DNA from 3 places in the Lysinibacillus sp. FN11 genome. Region 1 is predicted to be linked to each of the others. Evidence: riboswitches for the same ligand, from Rfam matches in the RefSeq annotation. Region 1 holds a riboswitch; each other region holds the start of a gene.

The links. Region 1 has a riboswitch for thiamine pyrophosphate ahead of thiW (energy coupling factor transporter S component ThiW). Riboswitches for the same ligand answer to the same signal wherever they lie in the genome.
Region 2: it holds a riboswitch for thiamine pyrophosphate, as region 1 does, so the genes downstream of both, thiC (phosphomethylpyrimidine synthase ThiC) here and thiW (energy coupling factor transporter S component ThiW) in region 1, are expected to answer to the same signal.
Region 3: it holds a riboswitch for thiamine pyrophosphate, as region 1 does, so the genes downstream of both, thiT (energy-coupled thiamine transporter ThiT) here and thiW (energy coupling factor transporter S component ThiW) in region 1, are expected to answer to the same signal.

What each region holds. Positions count from the first base shown of each region.
Region 1 covers NZ_CP102383.1:282,216-290,170, forward strand. The annotation lists gene NP781_RS01255 (vWA domain-containing protein) at 1-112, shown strand, start outside; gene NP781_RS01260 (VWA domain-containing protein) at 96-2,693, shown strand; gene thiW (energy coupling factor transporter S component ThiW) at 3,011-3,511, opposite strand; TPP riboswitch at 3,605-3,712, opposite strand; gene NP781_RS01270 (MFS transporter) at 3,779-4,975, opposite strand; gene NP781_RS01275 (ABC transporter substrate-binding protein) at 5,545-6,618, opposite strand; gene NP781_RS01280 (ABC transporter permease) at 6,615-7,412, opposite strand; gene NP781_RS01285 (ABC transporter permease) at 7,409-7,955, opposite strand, start outside.
Region 2 covers NZ_CP102383.1:4,556,716-4,564,670, forward strand. The annotation lists gene NP781_RS23830 (methyl-accepting chemotaxis protein) at 1-2,093, shown strand, start outside; gene NP781_RS23835 (AEC family transporter) at 2,205-3,134, shown strand; TPP riboswitch at 3,195-3,309, shown strand; gene thiC (phosphomethylpyrimidine synthase ThiC) at 3,450-5,228, shown strand; gene NP781_RS23845 (catalase) at 5,350-6,855, opposite strand; gene NP781_RS23850 (helix-turn-helix domain-containing protein) at 7,154-7,955, opposite strand, start outside.
Region 3 covers NZ_CP102383.1:3,595,831-3,603,785, reverse strand. The annotation lists gene NP781_RS19120 (GDSL-type esterase/lipase family protein) at 1-851, shown strand, start outside; gene NP781_RS19115 (exonuclease SbcCD subunit D) at 993-2,150, shown strand; gene NP781_RS19110 (AAA family ATPase) at 2,147-5,227, shown strand; gene NP781_RS19105 (hypothetical protein) at 5,258-5,380, opposite strand; gene NP781_RS19100 (magnetosome magnetite crystal formation protein family) at 5,436-5,759, opposite strand; TPP riboswitch at 5,885-5,992, shown strand; gene thiT (energy-coupled thiamine transporter ThiT) at 6,127-6,687, shown strand; gene map (type I methionyl aminopeptidase) at 6,850-7,605, shown strand; gene NP781_RS19085 (TspO-related membrane protein) at 7,635-7,955, opposite strand, start outside.

The sequences.
Region 1 (7,955 bases):
CGGAAAGGAAGAAGTTTCGATGACCTCTTTCGTGCCTTGGCTAATTGTGATTATTTTACTATTGCTTGTTTCAGAGTGGGAGGTGCAACGACGTCGTGGATTTACGAATTGATATGCCGTTAGTATTGTTGTTACTCCTTCCTTTATTTTTGTATTTTGGATGGACATACTTTCATGAGCGGCAGCGACTCAAAAGAAGTCATATTGTTGTACTTACTATTCGCATAGTGGCAGCAGGCTGTTTAGTTTTTGCACTCGCAGGTCCCTATCTATTATTACCAATAAAAGAAGAACAAATTGTTTATTTAGTAGATCGTTCTGCTTCTATGAATGGTACGGAAGATGAGATGGTTCAGTTTATACAGGAGAGCCTACAATCAAAAAAAGAACCACAACTTGCGGGCATTTATTCATTTTCCTCTACTTTACAAACAGAAGCTATTTTGTCTAAAACATTAAAGGAAGTACCAAAACTAACTGAAATCAAAGCTACCGATCAAACGAATATAGAACAAAGTTTACAGCTTGCTTCAGGGATTATAGATCCTAAAAAAGCAACTCGTCTTGTGCTATTAACAGATGGTAATGAGACAAAGGGAGATGCTTTAGAATTTGCTACGAAGTTGAAAGGTTCCAATATTAGTGTTGATATTAAGCCTTTTAGTCAACCAGTTGTCAATGATGTATCACTAAAAAGCTTTGTATCCCCTCAAGTGGCTTATGTTGGAGAGCAACAACAATTAGTGACAGACATACATGCAACCTCAGCAGGCCAAGGTGAGCTGTTATTATATGAAAATGATGAGCTTATTCATCGAGAGGCAGTTGAGCTGACAGAAGGCACGAATGTGTTTACCTATAAACATGCAGCAACAGCTGAAGGACTTGTAAAATATGAAGCCGTTGTTCAAGTTGGTCAGGATGCTATTTTTGAAAACAATAAGTTAACTAGTGTCACAATGGTTCAAAGTGAACCACATTTATTAATCGTTAATGGTTATGAAACAGCTTCACCCATCGCAGCAGCACTTGGTAGTCAATCCATTGCCTATGATGTTGTAGCGCCTAACAGTCTACCAAATGAACTATCCAGCTATTTGCAATATAATGCTATTATTTTCGACAATGTACCAGGTCATTTAGTGGGTGAAGCAAAAATGAGTGTTATTGAGCAAGCAGTCAAAAACTTTGGAGTTGGTTTTACAATGGTTGGTGGAGAAAATAGTTTTGGTCTAGGCGGCTACTTTAAAACACCGATCGAAACCTTATTGCCAGTGGAAATGGAAATTAAGGGCAAAGAGCAATTACCTTCCTTAGGATTAGTGATTGTACTTGACCGATCTGGCAGTATGCAAGGCTCGAAGCTTGAGCTTGCTAAGGAAGCAGCGGCACGTTCTGTTGAGATGTTGCGAGACGAGGATACATTAGGATTCATCGCCTTTGATGATCGTCCATGGGAGATTATAGAGACAGGGCCTCTTAGCAGTAAAGAAGAGGCTGTGGATACTATTTTATCAGTAACACCTGGTGGGGGAACAGAAATCTATAGTTCATTAGCTAAAGCCTACGAGAACCTTGCTGATTTAAAGCTCCAACGTAAGCATATTATTCTCTTAACAGATGGGCAGTCACAGGCAGGGAACTATGAGGATTTAATTACTGAAGGAAAAGAAGATGGTATAACCTTATCGACAGTAGCGATTGGACAAGATGCCGATGCGAACTTATTAGAAGCGCTTAGTGACATGGGCAGTGGACGTTTCTATGATGTCATAGATGAGCAAACCATTCCTTCTATTTTATCTCGTGAAACTGCTATGATTTCCCGCACCTATATTGAGGACAATCCATTTTACCCTGCAATTTATAATGCAGCAGGATGGAACGTACTGTTTGCTAATGGTGTCCCACAAATGAATGCATACATTGGGACAACGGCAAAACAGGGGGCTACTGTCGTAGCAGAAAGCGAAAAGGAAGATCCTGTGTTAGCGCAGTGGCAATATGGTCTTGGTAAAACATTTGCCTTTACATCTGATTCAACGGGTAAATGGACAGGAGATTGGGCAAGATGGCGAAATTGGGGAGTATTTTGGCAAACACTTATTTCTCAAATGCTACCAAGCTACAATGATGTAGCCTATGATGTAAGATTGGAAGCAGATGGTTCCTTTATGATTACAGACCCTACAAATGAAGCTGCATTTTTAGACATTGTTGCAGTAAATGAAGCAGGGGAGGAGCTAGAAACACAACTTGAAACCATTTCCGCATCCCAAGTTCGAGCTGTAGTACAAGCTGAACCTGGATTAATTTTCTTCCGTGTAGCAGATGAAAAGCAGGCCATCTATCAGGCAGGGCTAAGTGTTCCTTATAGTGCTGAATACGAACTACTCCCTGTAAATAACCAACTGATAGAAGAGTTAACTCAGCGAACAGGAGGCACTGTTTTAAAGGAACCACAAGATGTCTTCCGTGACTTTACGACAAAAGGAGCAGATCGGCAAAATATTGCCACATGGCTACTCTTAGCGAGTATGCTTCTTTTCTTTATTGATATTACCATAAGACGTTTTGGTTGGAATTTCCTAACGAATACGAAGAAAAAAGAGCCGCTGGTTGAGGAAAAAACTCTACAGGCAGAAGACACAAATGTAGCACATTTGTTAAAAGGCATGAAAAAACGATCTTAAAATAGAGGAAGCAGCAGTGCAAACTTAATAGTTTTGCACTGCTTTTTTATATTGTTTGAATAGAGAGTTGTCCCCTTTGTTAGAGCGGGTAAGATGATCTAAAAAGTGGGCTCTTTGCTCATAAGGAGAGAAAGGCGCTCTAAGTTGAGTCATTGCCGCTCATAAAGAGTAGAAAAGCGCTCCAAGTAGAGCCATTGCCGCTCATAAAGTGGAAAAAGGCGCTCTAAGTAGAGGTATTCTCGCTCATAAAGGGAAGAAAAGCGCTCTAACTAAAGTCATCACCGATCATAAAGAGAGATAAAACCCTCCAATCCCTCTCAATAAAGAGAAGAATTAAACCTCTTTACTAGCTCTGTTTTACGCATGCTACTCGCAACCATTACACCTAAAATGGCGCCGATTGTACTTGATGTTAAAAAGGCTGGTAGGAAGAAGAATGCTGCTACAGATGTTCCCATGAATAATTTTGCGTAAGGGACGGCAATAAGTGAAGCCAGAATGCCAGTTCCGATAACTTCTCCGATACCAGCTAACCACATCTTATTGCTATATTTATAGGCAAGGGCAGCACAGAACGCACCGATGATACTACCAGGGATAGCTAGTAGAGAGCCTGTTCCAGTAAAAATACGAATGATGGCAGTGACAAAGGCAACTATAACTGTTGGTACGGGTCCAAGTATAATCGCTCCTATCACATTAATAGCATGCTGAACGGGGTAAGCACGTGCGATTCCTGTTGGGATGGATACGAAAGTAGAGCCTGCAACAGCAATGGCTACTAATAAAGCCATGACTGTTAATTTACGAATTGACATAAAGTTCACTCCTTTTGGTAAAGTTGGTGAGGAAAAATAAAAAGGCCACCCCTTTAAACAATAGGAAGCGGCCTTGCATGTATATAGTGACAACAGCAAGTAGCGCCACTTCCCTCCGCTAGTGTGAACTAGATCAGGTTCAAAGGGTCCGTATATTACCATATACGTCTCAGCCTTTTAAAGACTCCCCTAGTGGTTAAGATTATTCAATTTAGTGAATCAACAATAATGTAACATACTGTTAAAAATAGTCAATGATTTTTCAGACTATTTTGGATCGGGATGCATTAAATGAGGTGCTTTTTTCACTGTCCAGATGAGCGCAAGGAAGAAACAAGCTAATAATATGATAGAACCAAAAATATAGGGGCTATTCATATTCCAATCAAATAATAAACCTGCCAAAGCGGGTCCAATCATATTCCCAAGGCTCATATAGGCATTATTCAAGCCCGCAGCAAATCCCTGCTCTTTTTCTGCAAGTTTTGAGATGAGTGTATTAACAGCTGGACGAATTAATGTCGTTGCTGTAGAGAAAATTGTTGCTACAACTAATATAAGGGCAAAGCCAGAAACAAATAATATTAAGAAAATAGCAACGGATGCAATAAACAAATTAACTAGTACTACTTTCATTTCACCATAACGATTGAACAGTGGTGTAATAATAAACATTTGTACTACTACTCCAAAAGCACCACCAACAACTAATATAATCGCTATATCTACAGGTGTGTAATTAAACTTTTCTGTCACAAATAATGACAATGTCGTTTGGAAATTTGCAATTCCAAACGAGAACACCAGCATAATTATGAGCATAACAAAATAAGGCATATGTATGGAACGAGCCATTTGCTTCGCCAGATTGTCTTGCTTTTGTTTCTGTTGCGCAGTGTTTGGTTTGGTAGAAGGTAATAAAAAGTAAGATAAAATAGATGCTACAATGGCTGCAGCTCCAGCTGTGAAAAATGGGAAATGTAAGCTTACCTTTGCTAAAAAGCCTCCAATACCAGGTCCGATCATAAAGCCAAGAGACATGGCGGCACCCAACATCCCCATACCTTTCCCGCGTTCTTCATAGGTTGTGACGTCAGCGACAAAAGCCATAATAGGAGGTGCAACAAATGCGGAACCTAGACCACCTAAAAATCTTGCTAAAAAGAGCATCCATACATCTGTAGCAAGGCCAAATCCGATTTGTGCAAGACCTGTTACGATAAGACCGAAAATAATTAAATTTTTTCGACCGTACTGATCTGAAAGATTCCCAGCAATAGGAGAAAATACGAATTGAGCTAAGGCGAACGTTGCGATTAGCATACCTAGAACTTGTCCTGCTGCACCAAATATTTTTAAATACTCTGGCATGACAGGAATAATAATGCCAATACTCCCCATTGCGATAAACATATTAAACATTAAAATATACAAAGCCGCCTTATTGGACTTTTGCTGGGTCATCGAATGAACCCCCTTTTTGTAATCAAATATAGTACAGTCTATCATAAAGAATTATTGCTTGGCTAATAGTTAAGATTATCGTACTGGTTCTATATTTAGAATGGTTTTCCACAAAAGTTTTCATCTGCGTACCTAAGGATGATGAAAGAATACATGTTAGTCATAAAAATTGAGGGAGAAGCACTATAGAATCGAGCAACAACAATCGATGGATTTCTCTTATAAAAGGAGAATTAAAAAATTTGTGAGTCTGTCTGTAATGGTCTATAAATTGTAGCGACTGTTATAGTAGTGGCATCAAAATTATGGAATACAAAAAATACACTTATGACTTATTTATTGTTAATACAATGGATAAAGAAAATATAAATTTATGCAGGTTCGATGAAAAAATATATAGGTAAAGCTTTTCCATAACAGATGATGTGAGCATCTATTAAAATTTAGATAAAATATTTTCTAAATATAATAATACAAACAGTCGATTGAAAATGTTCATATTTAATAGAAAGTTAGATAGGCAGAGAAAAAACTAGCGAATTGGTGTGAAAACCAATTCGCTAGTTTAATTACCGGATACTCATTTTAAATTCTAAAAATAATTCGTTGTATTTCCCTAAATAATCAGGTCCCAAATTTTTGTAGACCTCTAATGTATCGCGTTGTTCTTCAGAAGGATAGTAGCGTTCGTCAGAAACAACTTCTGCGTCCATCAAGTCCATCGCTGCAATATTAGGAGTAGAGTAGCCTACAAAATCGGCATTTTGAGCACCTGATTCAGCACTTAGCATGAAGTTAATAAAGGCGTGGGCACCATCAATATTTTTCGATGTTTTTGGGATGACCATATTATCAAACCATAAGTTTGAGCCTTCCTCAGGTACAGCAAAGTCTAACTCTTCATTTTCATACATCATGTCAGCTGCTTGGCCAGACCATGTAAGGGCAACGGTTGCCTCATTATTGATCATTAACGGTGTAATTTCATCTCCAATGATCGCTTTTACATTTGGTGCGAGTGTGATTAATTTATCAGTAGCTTCACGAAGTTCCTGATCATCTAGTGAATTCAGAGAATAGCCAAGACTGTTTAAGCCCATGCCAATGACTTCACGCGCACCATCTACTAAAAAGACTTTTCGCTTTAAAGAAGGGTCCCATAAATCGTCCCAAGAGGAGAAGTCTAAGTCTCCAACAAGGCTTGGATTGTAGACAATACCTACTGTTCCCCAAAAATAAGGGACAGAATATTTATTGTTATCATCGAATGGTAAATCTAAAAAGTAAGGATCAATATTTTTTAAATTAGGGATTTTCTTCTTATCTAAAGGAATCAATAATTTTTCTTCCTTCATCTTCTCAATCATATATTCAGAAGGGACAGCAATATCGTAAGCTGTTCCGCCTTGTTGAATCTTTGTCATCATAGCTTCATTGGAATCGAATGTTTCATAGATAACATGAATGCCTGTTTCTTTTTCAAATTCTTTTAACAAATCAGGATCAATATATTCTCCCCAGTTAAAGATGGTTAACGTGTCTTTTCCACTTTTACCGCCACCAGCACTTAAGGCATCAGCCGCGTAGAATAAAAGGGCTGAAACGACAAGGATGGCGATGGTAGCTTGAATTAATGACTTCATCGTTGCCCCTCCATTCTTTTACTCGTACGACTAGTAATGAAATAATAACCAACAACAACTAAAACAGTAATAAAGAATACTAAACCAGAAATTGCATTCACCGTTAGAGAAATTCCTGCACGGGCCATTGAATAAATTTCTACGGATAAAGTACTAAAGCCATTACCTGTTACAAAGAATGTCACGGCAAAATCATCTAATGAATACGTAAGGGCAAGGAAGAAGCCTGCAAAAATACCTGGCTGAATATAAGGAAGAATGACACGCATCATAACGTCCTTTTTCGTTGCTCCTAAATCTAATGCTGCATCGATTAATGAGTTATTCATTTCTAGTAGCTTTGGTAAAACCATTAATACAACAATCGGTACACTAAATGCGACATGCGCTAATAAAACAGATGCAAAGCCCAGTTTAATGCCTACCATTGTAAATAAAATTAAGAAACTAGCCCCGATAATAACGTCTGGGCTGACGATTAAGACATTGTTTAAGGATAGTAAAGTATTACGCATTTTAGAATCCTTTACCGTCACAATTCCAATTGCTCCTAGCGTACCAATAATAGTAGAAATGAGAGCAGAAAGTAATGCCACGATGACCGTATTTATTAATATAACAAGAAGACGCGAATCTTCAAAAACAGCTTGATAATGCTCCAAAGTAAAGGATTCAAAATTATTCATGGAGCCGCCACTATTAAACGAGTAAAAGATTAAATAGAAAATTGGAGCATAGAGAACGATAAAAACAATTGTTAAATAGACTTTGGCTGAAGCAGATAGTTTGTTCATCGTACGCGACCTCCTTTATCCTTTTGTCCCGTAATTAGCATGATAATCACCATGAATAAAATTAAGAATACAGCAATAGTGGAACCCATACCCCAATTTTGTGTCACAAGGAATTGCTGTTCAATCGCTGTGCCTAGAGTAATGACACGGTTCCCTGCAATTAAGCGAGTAATCATGAACAGGGATAGGGCAGGGATAAAGACGACTTGAATACCAGATTTAACGCCATCCATTGTCAATGGTAAAACAACACGACGGAAGGTTGTAAAAGCCGAAGCACCTAAATCACGTGCTGCATAAATGAGTGTTGGGTTTAAACGATCTAAAGAATTGAAGATCGGTAAAATCATAAATGGAATAAAGATATAGACCGACACAAAGACAAAGCTAATATCGGTAAAGAGCATTTGCTTTGGATCAAAGCCAAATACTTCGATAAATGCATTAATAGGCCCGTATAACCCAAAGATGCCGATAAAGGCATATGTTTTTAACAAAAGATTAATCCATGAAGGAATAATAATAAGTAGAAGCCAAAGTTGT
Region 2 (7,955 bases), 630 kb from region 1:
AATCAAGAGGGATTGCCTTAAAACTTTCTTCCCTTATAATAGGATTATTTCTCATTTTATTTTTATCCTATACTGTCATAACGGGGATTATTATAAAAAAGCAAAGTGTTGAAGACGCAGAGCATGGAACATTACAAACAGCTGAATCTTCTGCAGCTATTATGAGTGAACGCTTTAAGAAAGCCAATACGACATTACAAACAACAAAACGTATCATAGAAAGCATGGAGAAGAATAATACGTTGTCTACCAAAGGTGTCATAGACATAATGGAAAACAATTTAGCTAGCAATAATGACATTCTTGGAGTAGGAGCAATCTTTGAGCAAAATTCTATTATTTTAGAACCAACTGAGACTTCTTTAGTAGATACTAAAAAACGTTTTATCCCTTATTTAAGTAAGAACGGAAATGATATCACGACTGCTCTAATCGAAGGTATTGATGATAAGAGTGTTTCTGAATGGTATTGGGTACCAAAAGAAGAGAGACGTGCAGTTTTGACAGAGCCTTATGATTATAATGTAAACGGACAATCCGTATTAATGACAACGATTTCGGTGCCATTAATCAATGCCTCCGGAACATTTTTCGGTGTATTGACAGCCGATGTATCAATAGATTTTTTAAATGATTTAACAAAATCGAATGCCCCTGAAGGCGGTTATGCGGCAATTATTACGAATAAAGGTGTGCTAACAGCTAACAGTTTTGGTGAAGAGCTAGTTGGGCGCAATATGCAAGAGGATCCTACTTGGACAAGTATTAGTAAGACAATGGAAAATGGTGAGCTAACAAGTATGTACGTTGACTCTAATCAACTGAAGGAAAAGGCATATAATGTCTTTGCTCCAATGATTTTAGAGGGTATTGACGAAACATGGATTGTTCAAGTCGTGTTAGCTGAATCAAAGATTCTAGAAACATATAATCATGTATTTGTATTTACGATTATTGCTTCTATTATTATGGTGGTTTTGATGACCGCTGCAAGTGTGTTATTCATCTATAAACAACTAAAGCCACTTAAATTTTTACGTGCATCGATTGAAACTGCAGCCGAAGGGGATTTAACACAAAAGGTAGAAGAGCAATATATTAAGCCTGATGAAATTGGTGCAGTGGCTGTGGCTTATAATAATATGTTAGATAAAACCAATAGTGCGATTCAAACTGTACTAAATTCCACGAGGTTATTGAACCAATCTTCTAATCAGGTAAATGAGGCATTTAACGAGGTAGTTGCTTCTAGTCAGGAGGTTTCTGTAGCTATCAACGAGATTGCACAAGGAGCTTCGAAGCAGTCAGAGGATACAGAAGAAACAAATTATCGAATGATGGATTTATCAGATCAGATTGATGCCATTACGGCTCTTTCTAATGAAATGGATGAGCTATCTCATAAAACAGGTGTAACAACGGAAAAAGGATTGCATGAAGTTGAAAGTTTAAGAGTACGTAATATGGAGACAAATGAAATGAATGGGCGTATCCAGCAGCAAATGGAATCATTAGCTTCTAATATTGCCAATATTAATCAGATTATTGCTTCGATCCAAAGCATTACCGAGCAGACAAATCTGCTAGCTTTAAATGCAAGTATTGAGGCTGCACGTGCTGGTGAGCATGGTAAAGGATTTGCTGTAGTTGCAGAGGAAGTTAGAAAGCTAGCAGAACAATCTAAAAATGAAACAGAAATTATTAAGAGTACAGTAGAAAGCATTCTTGAAAATTCTCAGCAAACGGTTGCTGTTATTGCATCTAATGCAGATTTAATGCAATCTCAAAATGAGTCAGTACAAAGCACGCAACTAGCGTTTAAAGATAGCAGTGACTTGTCAGGTTCAATTGCAAATTCTATTAGTGAATTAATGAATAAACTATCTAGCATGTTAGAGCATAAAAATCAGGCAATCATGGCTATCCAAAGTATTTCGGCTATTTCAGAGCAAACAGCAGCCTCTGCGGAACAAGTAAGTGCTTCTGCAATGGATCAACAAGCAGAATTACAAAAAGTAGCAGAGTCTATTCAAAATATGAACGATATTTCAAACGAGCTACAAGAAGTTGTAAATCGATTTAAGCTTGTTTAAAAGCAAAGGCTGCCTTCAATATAGAGGCAGTCTTCTTTTATTGTGAAAGTTAGAGAAATTGACCTAGAAGGAATTCAACACTACTATTAACACTGGAAGGGGGACATTGAAATGATGTATCTCGGAATGATTTTCTTTCAAATTGTTGTTCCTATTTTAGTGTTACTTGTAATAGGCGCTATCCTACAAAAGAAATTTCGCTTTAATTTAAAAGCATTGTCTCAGCTTATTACATATTGCTTTATGCCGGCAGCTGTTTTTGTAAATTTATATGAAACACATGTGGAGTTATCGGTACTGGGAGAGGTCGGATTATTTATTATACTCTTTATCGGTAGTCAAATGTTACTCAGTCATTTTATGGCAAAAGGGCTAGGTTTAGCTAGAACAGAGGCAGCTGTCTTTAAAAATAGTGTGGTGCTTATTAACTCTGGCAATTACGGTATTCCAGTTGCTCAAATGATATTTGCCACGCAACCTATTGGAGTAGCCATTCAGGTCATGCTCGTAATCTTTCAAAATATGACTACGTATACATATGGATTATACAATTTAATTTCTTCTACAAAGTCGGGTATGACAATCATCAAGGATTTCTTTAAAATGCCTATTATTCATGCGCTGATTATAGGTGCCGCTATGAACTATTTTGGTATCGGTATTCCACAGTTTATCAAAATACCAGTAGAACATGTGGCAGATGGATTTATTGCTGTGGCCTTAATTACTTTAGGTGCACAATTATCACAACTAGAGATGAAATCAATGTTTAATAAAACCGTCATTATCAGCTGTTTTACGCGATTAATTATTGGACCATCTGTTGCATTAGCCATTATTTATATATTGGGATTAGATGGAGTCGTCGCACAATCACTGTTTATAGCTAGTGCCTTTCCAACATCCCGTAATAGTTCTAGTCTAGCATTGGAATATGATGTAGAATCAGCAACAGCCGCGCAAGCTGTTTTATTTTCTACCATTGTAAGCTGTATAACTGTAACCATTGTGATCTATTTTGCGGAAGTATTATTTACCTAGTAAGATAAAAAATAACTTCCATCTCTTAGTATTATCTGCTACACTAGCATCAAACTAAATAGTATTAACTAGGGGAGTCTGATGAGTCAGGCTGAGAGGGAAACGCTACGAAGTTTCTTGACCCTTTGGACCTGATCTGGCTCATACCAGCGTGGGAAAGTTAAGAAGCTATTGCAGAGTATGCAATCAATAGACCTTTACATTCGTGGCCGGATCCAAATAATTATTTTGGATTCGGCCTTTATTTTTTGGATTGTTGGGGTGAGCTAGAATCGGTCCTTATATCAAAATAAATTTAAGGGAGAGAAGTAGCTCATGTCAGCAATTAGTGAAAAGAATATTACCATTATGTCTAGCTTTGAAGGAAGCAAAAAAGTATATGTGGAAGGATCACGCCCAGATATTCTAGTACCTATGCGAGAAATTGCATTAAGTCCGACAACAGGCAGTTTTGGAAATGAAGAAAATGCTCCTATTCGAGTATATGATACGAGTGGGCCCTATACAGATCCAGCCTACCAAGTAGATATTACGAAAGGTTTACCTGCCTTACGAAATGCATGGATTCAAGAGCGAGGGGATGTAGAAGCATATGAGGGACGCTCCATTAAACCGGAGGATAATGGTTTTCGTCATGTTGATGACCCGCGTATTCAAGAAAATGTCTTCCCTGAGTTGACGAGAAAGCCTTTGCGTGCTAAAAAAGGTAAAAATGTGACACAGCTTCACTATGCACGAAGGGGGATTATAACGCCTGAAATGGAGTTTGTAGCGATTCGTGAAAATATGAATCCTGAATTTGTACGTTCAGAAATTGCAGCTGGACGAGCTATAATGCCTTCTAATATTAATCACCCTGAGGCAGAGCCAATGATTATTGGGCGTAATTTTCATGTAAAGATCAATGCGAATATCGGGAATTCTGCTGTATCTTCTTCCATTGCGGAAGAAGTTGAGAAAATGACCTGGGCAACTCGATGGGGCGCAGATAATATTATGGATCTATCGACTGGTAAACATATTCATACAACTAGAGAATGGATTATTCGAAATGCTGCAGTGCCAGTGGGAACAGTGCCAATTTATCAGGCTTTAGAAAAGGTAAATGGTGTAGCAGAGGATTTAACGTGGGAGGTTTATCGTGATACTCTCATTGAACAAGCTGAGCAGGGTGTGGATTACTTCACCATTCATGCAGGTGTCCTTTTACGCTATGTACCACTAACAGCAAATCGTGTGACAGGTATTGTATCTCGAGGGGGCTCTATCATGGCACAGTGGTGTTTATATCATCATCAAGAGAATTTCCTGTATACACACTTTGAGGAAATCTGTGAAATTATGAAAGCTTATGATGTTGCTTTTTCCTTAGGTGATGGTTTACGCCCAGGCTCAATTGCAGATGCCAATGATGAGGCGCAATTTGCAGAGCTTGAAACACTAGGCGAGCTAACACAAATTGCTTGGCAGCATGATGTTCAGGTGATGGTTGAAGGACCAGGTCATGTACCAATGCATCTGATTAAAGAAAACATGGACAAGCAATTAGAGGTTTGTAAGGAAGCGCCCTTCTATACATTAGGACCACTCACAACAGATATTGCTCCAGGTTATGACCACATTACATCAGCCATTGGGGCAGCCATGATTGGTTGGTTTGGTACAGCGATGCTTTGTTATGTGACACCAAAAGAGCATCTTGGTTTACCAAATCGCGAGGACGTTCGTATGGGCGTTATCACTTATAAAATTGCTGCACATGCTGCTGATTTAGCAAAAGGTCATCCAGGTGCACAACAACGAGACGATGCACTGTCTAAAGCCCGCTTTGAGTTCCGTTGGCGTGATCAATTTAATCTGTCCCTAGATCCAGAGCGTGCAGTGGAATATCATGATGAGACACTGCCAGCAGAGGGAGCAAAAACAGCACACTTTTGTTCTATGTGCGGGCCGAAATTCTGTAGCATGAGAATTTCACAGGACATTCGTAATTATGCGAAAGATAAGGATTTGAATACGACTGAAGCGATCCATCAAGGTATGAAGGAAAAGGCAGAGGAGTTTAAAAAAGCAGGCAGTCGAATTTACCAATAATGAAAGAAAAGGCTTATGTCAAAAAATAGACATAGGCCTTTTTTAATCAAAAAACTCCATGTGAATAGTGGATTCACATGGAGTAAAAGTTGGATTTGGATATCAATAATAAAGTGGAATATTAAACGTTTGTTGGTTGTTTTACATATGGGTTTGTAAGGTCCATACCTTCTAATGAAAGACCCATCGCTTTTGCGACACCTTCACCATATGCTGGGTCAGCTAGATAGCAGTGAAGAATGTGACGGCGTTTGATGAATTCTTCAACAGAAGCCATATCATTCGCTGTATTTTCAAATAGACGTTGTTGCTCTTCCACCGTCAATAGACGGAATAGCTTACCTGGTTGCTCAAAGTAATTATTATCGTCTTCACGGAAGTCATGAATACCTGCATGACCATCAATGCGTAATTCAGGCTCTTTATGGTCTAAATTATGCTCCCACTCGCCATAGCTATTTGGTTCATAGCTTAATGTCGAACCGAGATTGCCATCAAAGCGCATTGCTCCGTCGCGGTGGAAAGTACGGAATGGACATTTTGGTGCGTTGACAGGAAGCATATAGTGATTTACACCAAGACGATAGCGTTGTGCATCCGCATATGCAAAGATACGACCTTGTAACATTTTATCTGGTGAGAAGCTGATACCAGGAACAATGTTAGAAGGTGCAAATGCAGCTTGTTCAACTTCTGCAAAGTAGTTGTCTGGATTTTTGTTTAACTCGAACTCACCTACAGGAATTAATGGGAAATCTTTTTTATACCATACCTTTGTTAAATCAAATGGGTTGTATGGTAGCTCACGAGCTTGTTCCTCTGTCATTACCTGAATGTACATTTTCCATTTAGGGAAATCGCCTTTTTCAATTGCTTCATATAAATCACGTTGTGAAGATTCACGGTCTTGACCAATAATCTCATTTGCCTCGGCACCAGTTAAGTTCTTAATGCCTTGCTCTGTACGGAAGTGGAATTTAACCCAAACACGTTCATTATTAGCATTGATAAAGCTATACGTATGAGAACCAAATCCGTGCATATTACGATAACCAGCTGGAATACCACGGTCAGACATAACAATTGTCACTTGGTGAAGTGCTTCAGGTAATGAAGTCCAGAAATCCCAGTTAGAATTGGCATTTTTCATATTTGTACGTGGGTCACGTTTTACCACATGGTTTAAATCTGTAAAGTGTAATGGGTCGCGGAAGAAGAATACAGGCGTATTGTTCCCTACTAAATCCCAGTTTCCATCTTCTGTATAGAATTTAAGGGCGAAGCCACGAATATCTCGCTCTGCATCTGCTGCACCACGCTCACCCGCTACTGTAGAGAAACGTGCGAACATTTTAGTTTTCTTGCCGATCTCTGAGAAGATTTTCGCCTTAGTATATTGTGAAATATCATGCGTTACAGTAAAAGTACCAAATGCACCTGATCCTTTTGCGTGCATACGACGTTCTGGAATTACTTCACGATTGAAGTTTGCTAGTTTTTCAACTAACCATACATCCTGAAGTAAAAGAGGGCCACGTGGACCTGCTGACATAGAGTCATGGTTACTTACTACTGGAGCACCACCTGCTGTTGTAAAGCGACGGCTACGATCATTTGCGTTTGTCATATTAGTTTACCTCCTGAAAAAAAATGTGAGTCAAACTCTTCGTCTATAACTATAACAAATATAAAATAGAATTGCTAGTACATTATAATAATTATCGTTAAAGAATTTTTATATTTAAGTATAAACTATAAATATATGCGCTAGACATAGAAATTATACATAGTTTCTAGCTTTAATTTATTTTATCTGATCGCAATTTTATAGATAATAGTCACATTAAGATCAAGATAATGACTGTATGATAAAAATCTTTATTGAAAATGAAATCAACTAATTGAAAATTATTTTAATCAATCTTTTAATTTTTTCTATATCGGTTAGGCGTAATACCAATTTGTTGCTTAAATAATTTTATAAAATAATTTGGGTCATCAAAACCGTTTAAATGAGCGATTTCGCTAATAGCAAAATCTGTTTCTAGCAGCATTTTTGTGGCATGATGAATTCTTACTTGCTGTAAATAGCGCTTAAATGGTAAACCTTGTTTTCTTGAGAAAATCGTACTTAAATAATTGGGGCTTATTCCAAGCTTATGAGCGACAAAGGGAAGAGACAGTGCGCTATCTTTAAATTGTTGATCAATTATTTCTATAGCTAGTTCAACATAATCAGCTCGTTTCTCTATTCGAGCTTCCTTTGCTAACTCAATTAATGTCTGCGTGAAAGAAATAATCCCATTGAGTATCGTATAAAATATAGGATGCTCAATGATTAAATGAAATAGCTGACGGTAGTTTTGTTCGATAACCGCTTTTTCATGTAATTTATATTTCAGCATAAAGCGTCTAATTTGTGCTAAGACACTCGTCAGATGAATGCGTAAATCATCTTGCTCATAATATATGCCTTCATTAGAAAGCTGGTATAAAAATGTTTTAACGGCCTCTAGGTTTCCATCTTCCAAACTACTTATTAGTAATTGTTGCTCTTCTGGTGTCAGTAAGGGATCAAAGGGCTGAGTTTCATATTGTTTACTCGCGTAAAAAATATGGCCAAAGCCCTCATAAAAACTTTGATGTAGTGCACGCTTTGTTAATGTATACATATTTTTAATGGTTGTAGGTGTTCCATCATATATCCCAATATTTAAAGAACTATTA
Region 3 (7,955 bases), 1.6 Mb from region 1:
GGGTTTCATCTGCTTTTGCTCAAAAAGAAACCTATGTGGCTATTGGCGATTCCTTAGCAGCAGGTCAAACACCCTACAAAGAAATTGATGTAGGGTATAGTGATTTGATTGCCATGAAATTAAGTTCCATTGGTCAATTATCATTTTATACAAAAGAACTTGCTTTTCCTGGCTTTACTACGGCAGATGTATTAGAACGAATACGATCTGAGGAAGCGCAAAATTTATTAGCAAATGCGACACTTATTACAATTTCGGCAGGGGCTAATGATTTATTACGTCTTGTCCAGGTAAACCCAAATGCAGGGACCTTAGCTTTTTCACAGCTTCAGGCAGATTACGCTTTAAATTTGGCTAGAAAAAATATGATATCGATTTTGGATGAATTAGAAGAACGTGCGCCTAAAGCAAAAATCTATGTCATAGGGTATTATTTTGCGTATCCAACAGTTCATCCGACGCAAAAAGAAGGAACAAACACCCAGTTAGTTAGATTAAATACGATTTTACAACAACAAGCAGAGCAAGCTGGCGCAGCTTATATAAATGTCTATGATGCCTTTGGATTGAATGCAACCAACTACTTACCAAATAGTGCCGATGTTCATCCAAATATTGAAGGCTATCGACAAATGGCTAACTCATTTTTACAGATTTATAGTGGGAGAGATGCTTTAAACATCTCTTCAGCAGAATTGCCAGAGCCAAATCCCAAATCATTTGAGGAAATCCTAAAGCAACAATCATCAGCGAAGCCTCGGAAGCAAAATGTGGCACAACATCAATCTCCTCGTATGACTTACGTAATTCAGGGATTCCCAGGATATAAGGCATTTATCAAATACATCTAAATAATCGATATCTAAGGCATCTTACCTATTAAGATGCTTTTTTCTATGAAAACCAATTTTGGCTAGAACTACTAAACCTTTAGTGTGCACTAGATGGGGAATAGTCATGCTAAAATATAGAGAAGACTAGGAGGTACTAGAATGAAAATATTTCATACAGCAGATTGGCATTTAGGAAAGCTTGTTCAAGGTGTCTATATGACAGAAGATCAACATTATATTCTTCAACAATTTATACAAGCGATAGATGAGGAAAAACCAGATGTAATTATCATCGCAGGTGATTTATATGACCGTTCGATGCCTCCTATTGAGGCAGTTAATTTACTAAATGATGTATTAGCGAAAATAGTATTAGAAAAGAAGATTCCTGTTCTAGCAGTGGCGGGAAATCATGATAGTGCAGGTCGTTTAAATTTTGGTAGTCGTTTAATGCGTGATAGTGGTTTATATATTAAGGGCCAATTTACAAAAAATCATGCACCTATTGCTTTGAATGATCAACATGGAGAAGTACATTTTCATTTAGTGCCCTATACGGAGCCAGCTGCTATTCGCAACATCTTTGAAGATGAGTCAATCCGTTCTCATCATGACGCCATGCGAAAAATTATTGAGCATATCACAGAAGACATGGACACAAGTAAGCGTCATGTTTTTGTTGGACATGCTTTTGTGACGAAGTATGGTGAGGAGGAAGCAAATACTAGTGATTCCGAGCGACCACTTTCCATTGGAGGCTCAGATTGTGTGAATGCAGCTTTATTCAAACCTTTTCACTATACGGCTCTTGGGCACTTACATAAGGCACATTTTGTTTTAAACGAAACTATACGTTATGCCGGCTCTATCTTAAAATACTCGTTATCTGAGCATTTACATGAGAAAGGTTTTTTAATCATCGAATTAGACGAGCAAGGTAACACCACAGTAAGTAAAAGAAAGCTTGTGCCAAGAAGAGATCTACGAGTAGTAGAAGGTCAATTAGAGGAGTTATTAACGCTCACACCAAGTGAGGATTATGTATTTGTTAGATTGACGGATAAACTATCTGTGACTTCACCAATGGAACGTATTCGTAGTGTATTTCCGCACGCTATGCATGTGGAGCGGAAGGTACTAAGACAAGATATGCCACGTGAACTACAAGTAGTAGAAGCTGAAAAACTAGAGGATATTGATTTATTCCGTTCATTCTTCACTGATATTATTGGCATTCAGCCTGATGAAGATACGGAACGCCTATTCACAGAGATGTTACAGGAGTTATTAGATGAGGAGCGAGAGACTGTAAAATGAAGCCATTAAAGTTAACAATTACTGCGTTTGGTCCATATAAAGACACGGAAGTAATTGATTTTCAAGAGCTAGGGGAGCATCGATTGTTTGCCATTTCTGGAAAAACTGGTGCAGGTAAAACAACCATTTTCGATGCTATTTGCTATGCTCTTTACGGATCAGGTAGTGGGGAGGATCGACAGGATACAGCTTTACTAAGAAGCGGTTTTGCACATGATGAAGTTTATACAGCTGTAGAACTCGTCTTTGAAATGCATGGAAAAGTCTATCAAATAGTACGACAGCCAGGTCATATTAAAGAAAAAAATAAAACGGTTACTGGAAAGAAAGTAGAGTTAGCAGAAGTAAAAGAGGGAAAGCTGGATTATAGCATTGTAGAGAAACAGCAAACGCTTGAAGTCGATAAGAAATTGCAGGAAATTATAGGTCTCACAAAAGATCAATTTAGCCAAATTGTCATGTTACCTCAAGGTGAATTTAGAAAACTATTAACCTCTGATTCAACAAATAAAGAAGTAATTTTACGGAAAATCTTTAAAACAGATCGTTTCGGTGTCATGGCAAAAAAGCTTGATGCCAAGCGTAAAGAAGCAGAAAGGGATCTTGAACGTGCCAAACAATTAAAAGAACATTTACTTGGTCAAATTGTGGGCGCCTTACCACAGCGTTCTTCCGCTTTATTCACATTGATTGCTGATAATACGGAAAATTTACATCAACTAACAGAGGCACTTGATGAGGAGCTTAGCTACTATAAGAAATGTGGAGAAAATGAACAGTCATACTATGAAGAAGCATATAGCCTTCATCAAAAAGAGCAGGAATATTATCGCTTAGCAAAAACGCTAAATGAGCAATTTGATGAACAAGCTACTCGACAGCAACGGCTGCAAATGCTTTTACAACAGCAGGATTTATACCAAGCAAAGGAGAAGGAGATTGCTTTAGCAGAACAAGCAGAGCGACTTGTGCTACTCGAACAACAATGCAAGGATTTACGTGCTGAACTGAATGTAAAAGAACTAGCTTTTCAACAAGCAAAGGTTAAGCAACAGCAGTCACAAGAAAAGTTGCAAGACGCACAAGAAAAATATGAGATAGAGCAGGCTAAAGAATCTGAACGACAGCAAGTCTTACAGCAGGAAATGCAGATGCTAGCGCTATTGCCGAAATTTGAAGCCTATGAAAACAATATACAGCAGCTGCAAATAGCGGAGCAATATGCTGAAAATGCAAAACGAGCAGTAAATGATAACCTCAAACTTTTGGAAAATGAACAAGAGCAATTCCAGCATTTTTCTCAATCGTTAGAAGGCTATGAAAAACAGGTTGAACCCTATGAAAGCTATTTAGAGCAATTACCGAAACTACGGGAACAAGTTGCTTTAATCAAGCAAGCGGAGAAATATAAATATGCCGTAGAGTTAGCTAAGCAGGATGTAGTTGCTTCAGACAGTCTCTATCAAGATAGTAAAGAGGCTCTTCAACTTTTGCAGCAACGGTGGCTGACGAGTCAAGTTAGTATTTTAGCAGAACAGCTGAAGGAAGGAGAAGCCTGTCCTGTTTGTGGTAGTATGACACATCAGAAAGCGCACAATGAACAACTGGAAGTTATTGAGCTTGCTCAAGTGGAAGCATTAAGAGCGAAGGCATCATCAGACGAGCGTAAGTATTTAGAGAAAGAGGCATTTTTAGCATCAGCGCAGCAACTTCTTCAAGATACATGGCAACAACTTGAGGCACAGCATATTAAACAAGAAGACCAATCACAGATCACCGCTACTTTACATGAAGTGGAACAAGAGATTGCTGCATTAAAAATTATTCAACATCAATTAGCTGATGTGCGATTGAAAATAAAGCATCAGCATGAGCGAATAGAACAGCTACGAAATAAACATATGAAGCTAGAGCAATATTTAGCAGAGCAGATAAAAGAATGGACAAAATTACAAGCGGTTGTAGACGAACAACTTAAGCAGATGCCCCCTAATTTACCAACTTTACAGCAATTAAAGCAACAACTGAATGAAGTTAGAAAACAGAAAGAAGAGCTTCAAAAAAGTTGGCAAGTGAGTCAGGAAAATTTGCATGCAGCAAAGGAAACAGCTAGCAATGCAACACTAACTGTAGAAATTGCCAAACAGTCCTTTGAGGAATTACAGCTTAAAATGAATGAAAAGCTTCAGCAATTTACAGCAAATATGCAAGAATTAGGTTTCGAAAGCTATGAGGCTTATGCTACTGCTAAACGGAGTGCCATACAATTAGATGCACTTCGAAAAGCATGCAGTGACTATGCTTTACAAGTACACACGTTGCAAATCCAGATTACCGAAGGGGCTACCTATCTTCAAGGGAAAGAGAAGCAAGATTTAGAGGCGCTTGAAGCAAGAGTAGAACAGCATCGAATTTCCTATGAGGAAGCATTTAAACGTTTGCAACAGATGAATGGCTTTATACAAGCATGCCAAGGCTTTAGTGAAAGGGTGGAAGAAATAGCGAAAGAGCTTCATTTACTTGAACAAGAAGCAGGGCGAGTAAAGGAGCTCTATGGATTATTAAATGGACAAAACTCGAAAAAGCTATCCTTTGAGCGGTATATACAAATTAACTACTTAGATCAAATTACAGAAGCTGCCAATATACGTCTGTATCATTTATCAAACGGTCAATTCGAGCTTAGACGTTCAGATAGATTAGAAAAGCATGCGAAGCAAAGTGGCCTTGGTCTTGATGTTTATGATGCTTATACGGATCAATTACGAGATGTCAAAACTTTATCAGGTGGCGAAAAATTTAATGCTTCATTGAGCCTTGCATTGGGGATGGCAGATGTGATTCAAAGCTTCCAAGGTAATATTCATATTGAAACGATGTTTATTGATGAGGGCTTTGGCTCACTCGATGAGGAATCACTAAATAAAGCAATTGATACATTAATTGATTTACAGGATTCTGGTCGTATGATTGGCGTTATTTCTCATGTGCCTGAATTGAAATCTGCGATGCCAGCAGTTTTACACGTGGAAAAAACATTGAATGGCCATAGTCAAACCCATTTTGAAGTGAAATAAAACGAAGGCGTATAGGAATACGCCTTCGTTTTATTTTTTTCGAGTGGTGGTATTAGGTGTTGTGCCCTTTTTTGCAGCCATTACTTTTTTTACGATAGGAATAACAATAGGTGCTAACTTGACGGCAGTTTTTACAACGTTTGATACTTTCATCCCAAAACAGCTCCTTTTACAATTACTACTACCTGTTTCACTTAAAAATAAAACATTAACGGATAACACGAACAGCCTGAATTATATTCCAAATCACAATACCTAGTGAGACGAGAGCATAGATGGCGAATGAAGCAAACCAAATAATCATCACCGTCTTGTTATTGGAGGTTGGATCTAAACTAAATGTAGAAAAAACAAAGACAATAAAGAATAGAATGCCAAAAACAAAAGGTATTAAATGAGAGACAAGTGCACGAATCGAATGGCTTTTTACATCACTGTCTTTTGTCACAAAATATACAATTAATGGAACGATAAAAGGGGCGAAGAAAATACTAAGATAACTAAAGGCAGCTAAAATTTTTTGATTCTCCATAGTTGTACCTCCTTTTTAAATATTTACGCATGAAAAACAGCAAAGTTTCAAAAAAATGATGTATGGAAGGTTGTAATCCTTCAATCCTTTGCGTACAATGAGATTGTTCAAATAAATTCAGATGTAACGACCACAAGGGGAGCTGATGATGTCAGCTGAGACTGGGCACGTAATGCCTTGACTCTTCGAACCTGTAAGTTAACGCTTGCGTAGGGATGTGGATAGAAACCGACACTTGTACGATGTGAGGCTCTGTCCTGACATCGTTTTTTCGTCCTTAAAGGAAAAAAGGTGTCAGAAAGAGACATATCAGCGCTTTTCTATTCCTGCTCTTGTATCCTACATCGGAACAAAGGAGAGAATATGTATGGACAAAAAAAGACTATTAATGCTAGTGGAGATTGCGATTTTTGCAGCGATTGGTCTCGTACTGGATCAGGTTTCCTTTAAAGTATGGGCACAAGGCGGCTCAGTTAGTCTTGTTATGGTACCAATTATGTTAATAGCATTTCGCTGGGGCTTAGTAGCTGGGCTAACAACTGGATTACTCGTAGGTGTAATGCAAACCATGTTTGGTGCTACGATTGTGCACTGGCTACAAGGATTCTTGGATTATGGAGTTGCTTTTACAGTTGTAGGATTAGCGGCGGTTGTTCGTGGACCAGTGTTAGACGCTGCTAAACATATGAACAAAACAAAAATGGCACTTTATATAATCATAGGTACCGTTTTCGCAGGCTTCTTACGATACACAGCACATACAATTGCTGGTGCTGTATTTTTTGCCGAATATGCCGGTGACCAAAATGCATGGATCTATTCCATCATCTACAATGGTACATATATGCTACCAGCAACCATTTTAACGGCAATCGTTGGTGTTCTTTTATTCACAGCCGCTCCACAATTAATGCAAAGAAAAGCTTAATGCAAGTCCCTTCACATGAGTGGAGGGGCTTTTTTATCGTGAATAGCTCTTTTAGCACTTTGCAAAGTAGGAAAGCATACAATATTTAAAGCGTTTATCGTTATACGCATAAAAAGTTATGTTATATTAAAGAATAGATATTAGATGAAAGGGACGTTATACATGATTGTAAAAACGCAAGAAGAGATTGAAGCTTTTAAAAAAATAGGACGCATTTGTGCTGAAATTCGCGAAGCGATGAAAGCTGCAACAAAGCCAGGAGTTACAACACTTGAGCTTGATGAAATTGCTGGTCGCATGTTTGCAGAGGCTGGCGCTATTTCAGGACCAAAGGGAGAATATGATTTTCCAGGGTATACATGTATTAGTGTCAATGAAGAAGTAGCACATGGTATTCCAGGAAAGCGTGTTATTCAAGAAGGAGATATCGTAAATATTGATGTTTCTGGTTCTTTAAATGGCTATTTTGCTGACACAGGTATTTCATTTGTTGTGGGTGATGGCTATGAGGACAAAGAAAAGCTTTGCCGTGTTGCTAAAAGTGCCTTTGATCGAGCAATGACAAAAGTAAAGGCTGGATCTAAATTAAATCAAATTGGTAAAGCTGTTGAACGCGAGGCAAATGCTAATGGGTTAACTGTTATTATGAATTTAACAGGTCATGGCTTAGGTCAATCTTTACATGATGAACCAAACCATATTTTAAATTATTACGATGCATGGGATTCTACTATTATGAAAGAAGGTATGGTCCTTGCGGTTGAGCCATTTATCTCAGCAAATGCAGAGCATATCGTAGAAGCAGGTGATGGCTGGACATTCGTGACACCTGATAAATCACTTGTAGCTCAAATCGAACATTCAGTCATTGTAACAAAAGATAAACCAATTATCTTAACGTCATTAGACGAAGAATAGGATGCAATGAAAAAATCCTGCTAACCAAATTATTTTTGGTAGGCAGGATTTTTTTTAATAAATAAAATGCCAACAAAGAGAACACCGCATAAAAATAAAGCGGCTGTAGTGACAAGTAGCTCATCAAAACCATTATGTATGGCGATTCCAATATAAGCCCAAATAAAAACACTTGGATACATAACATCAAAGTGATGGAAACGGATATGTAGCGCAATGGCTCCTCCTAAAGTAAGTAAAATCACTGCCCAAAGAGGCGTACTAAGACCAAAGCCGTTCCAACCATAAGCCGTTAACGTAAAGCTTGTATTTGTGATAAAAATAAATGTCATCCATGCTAAATAAATAGA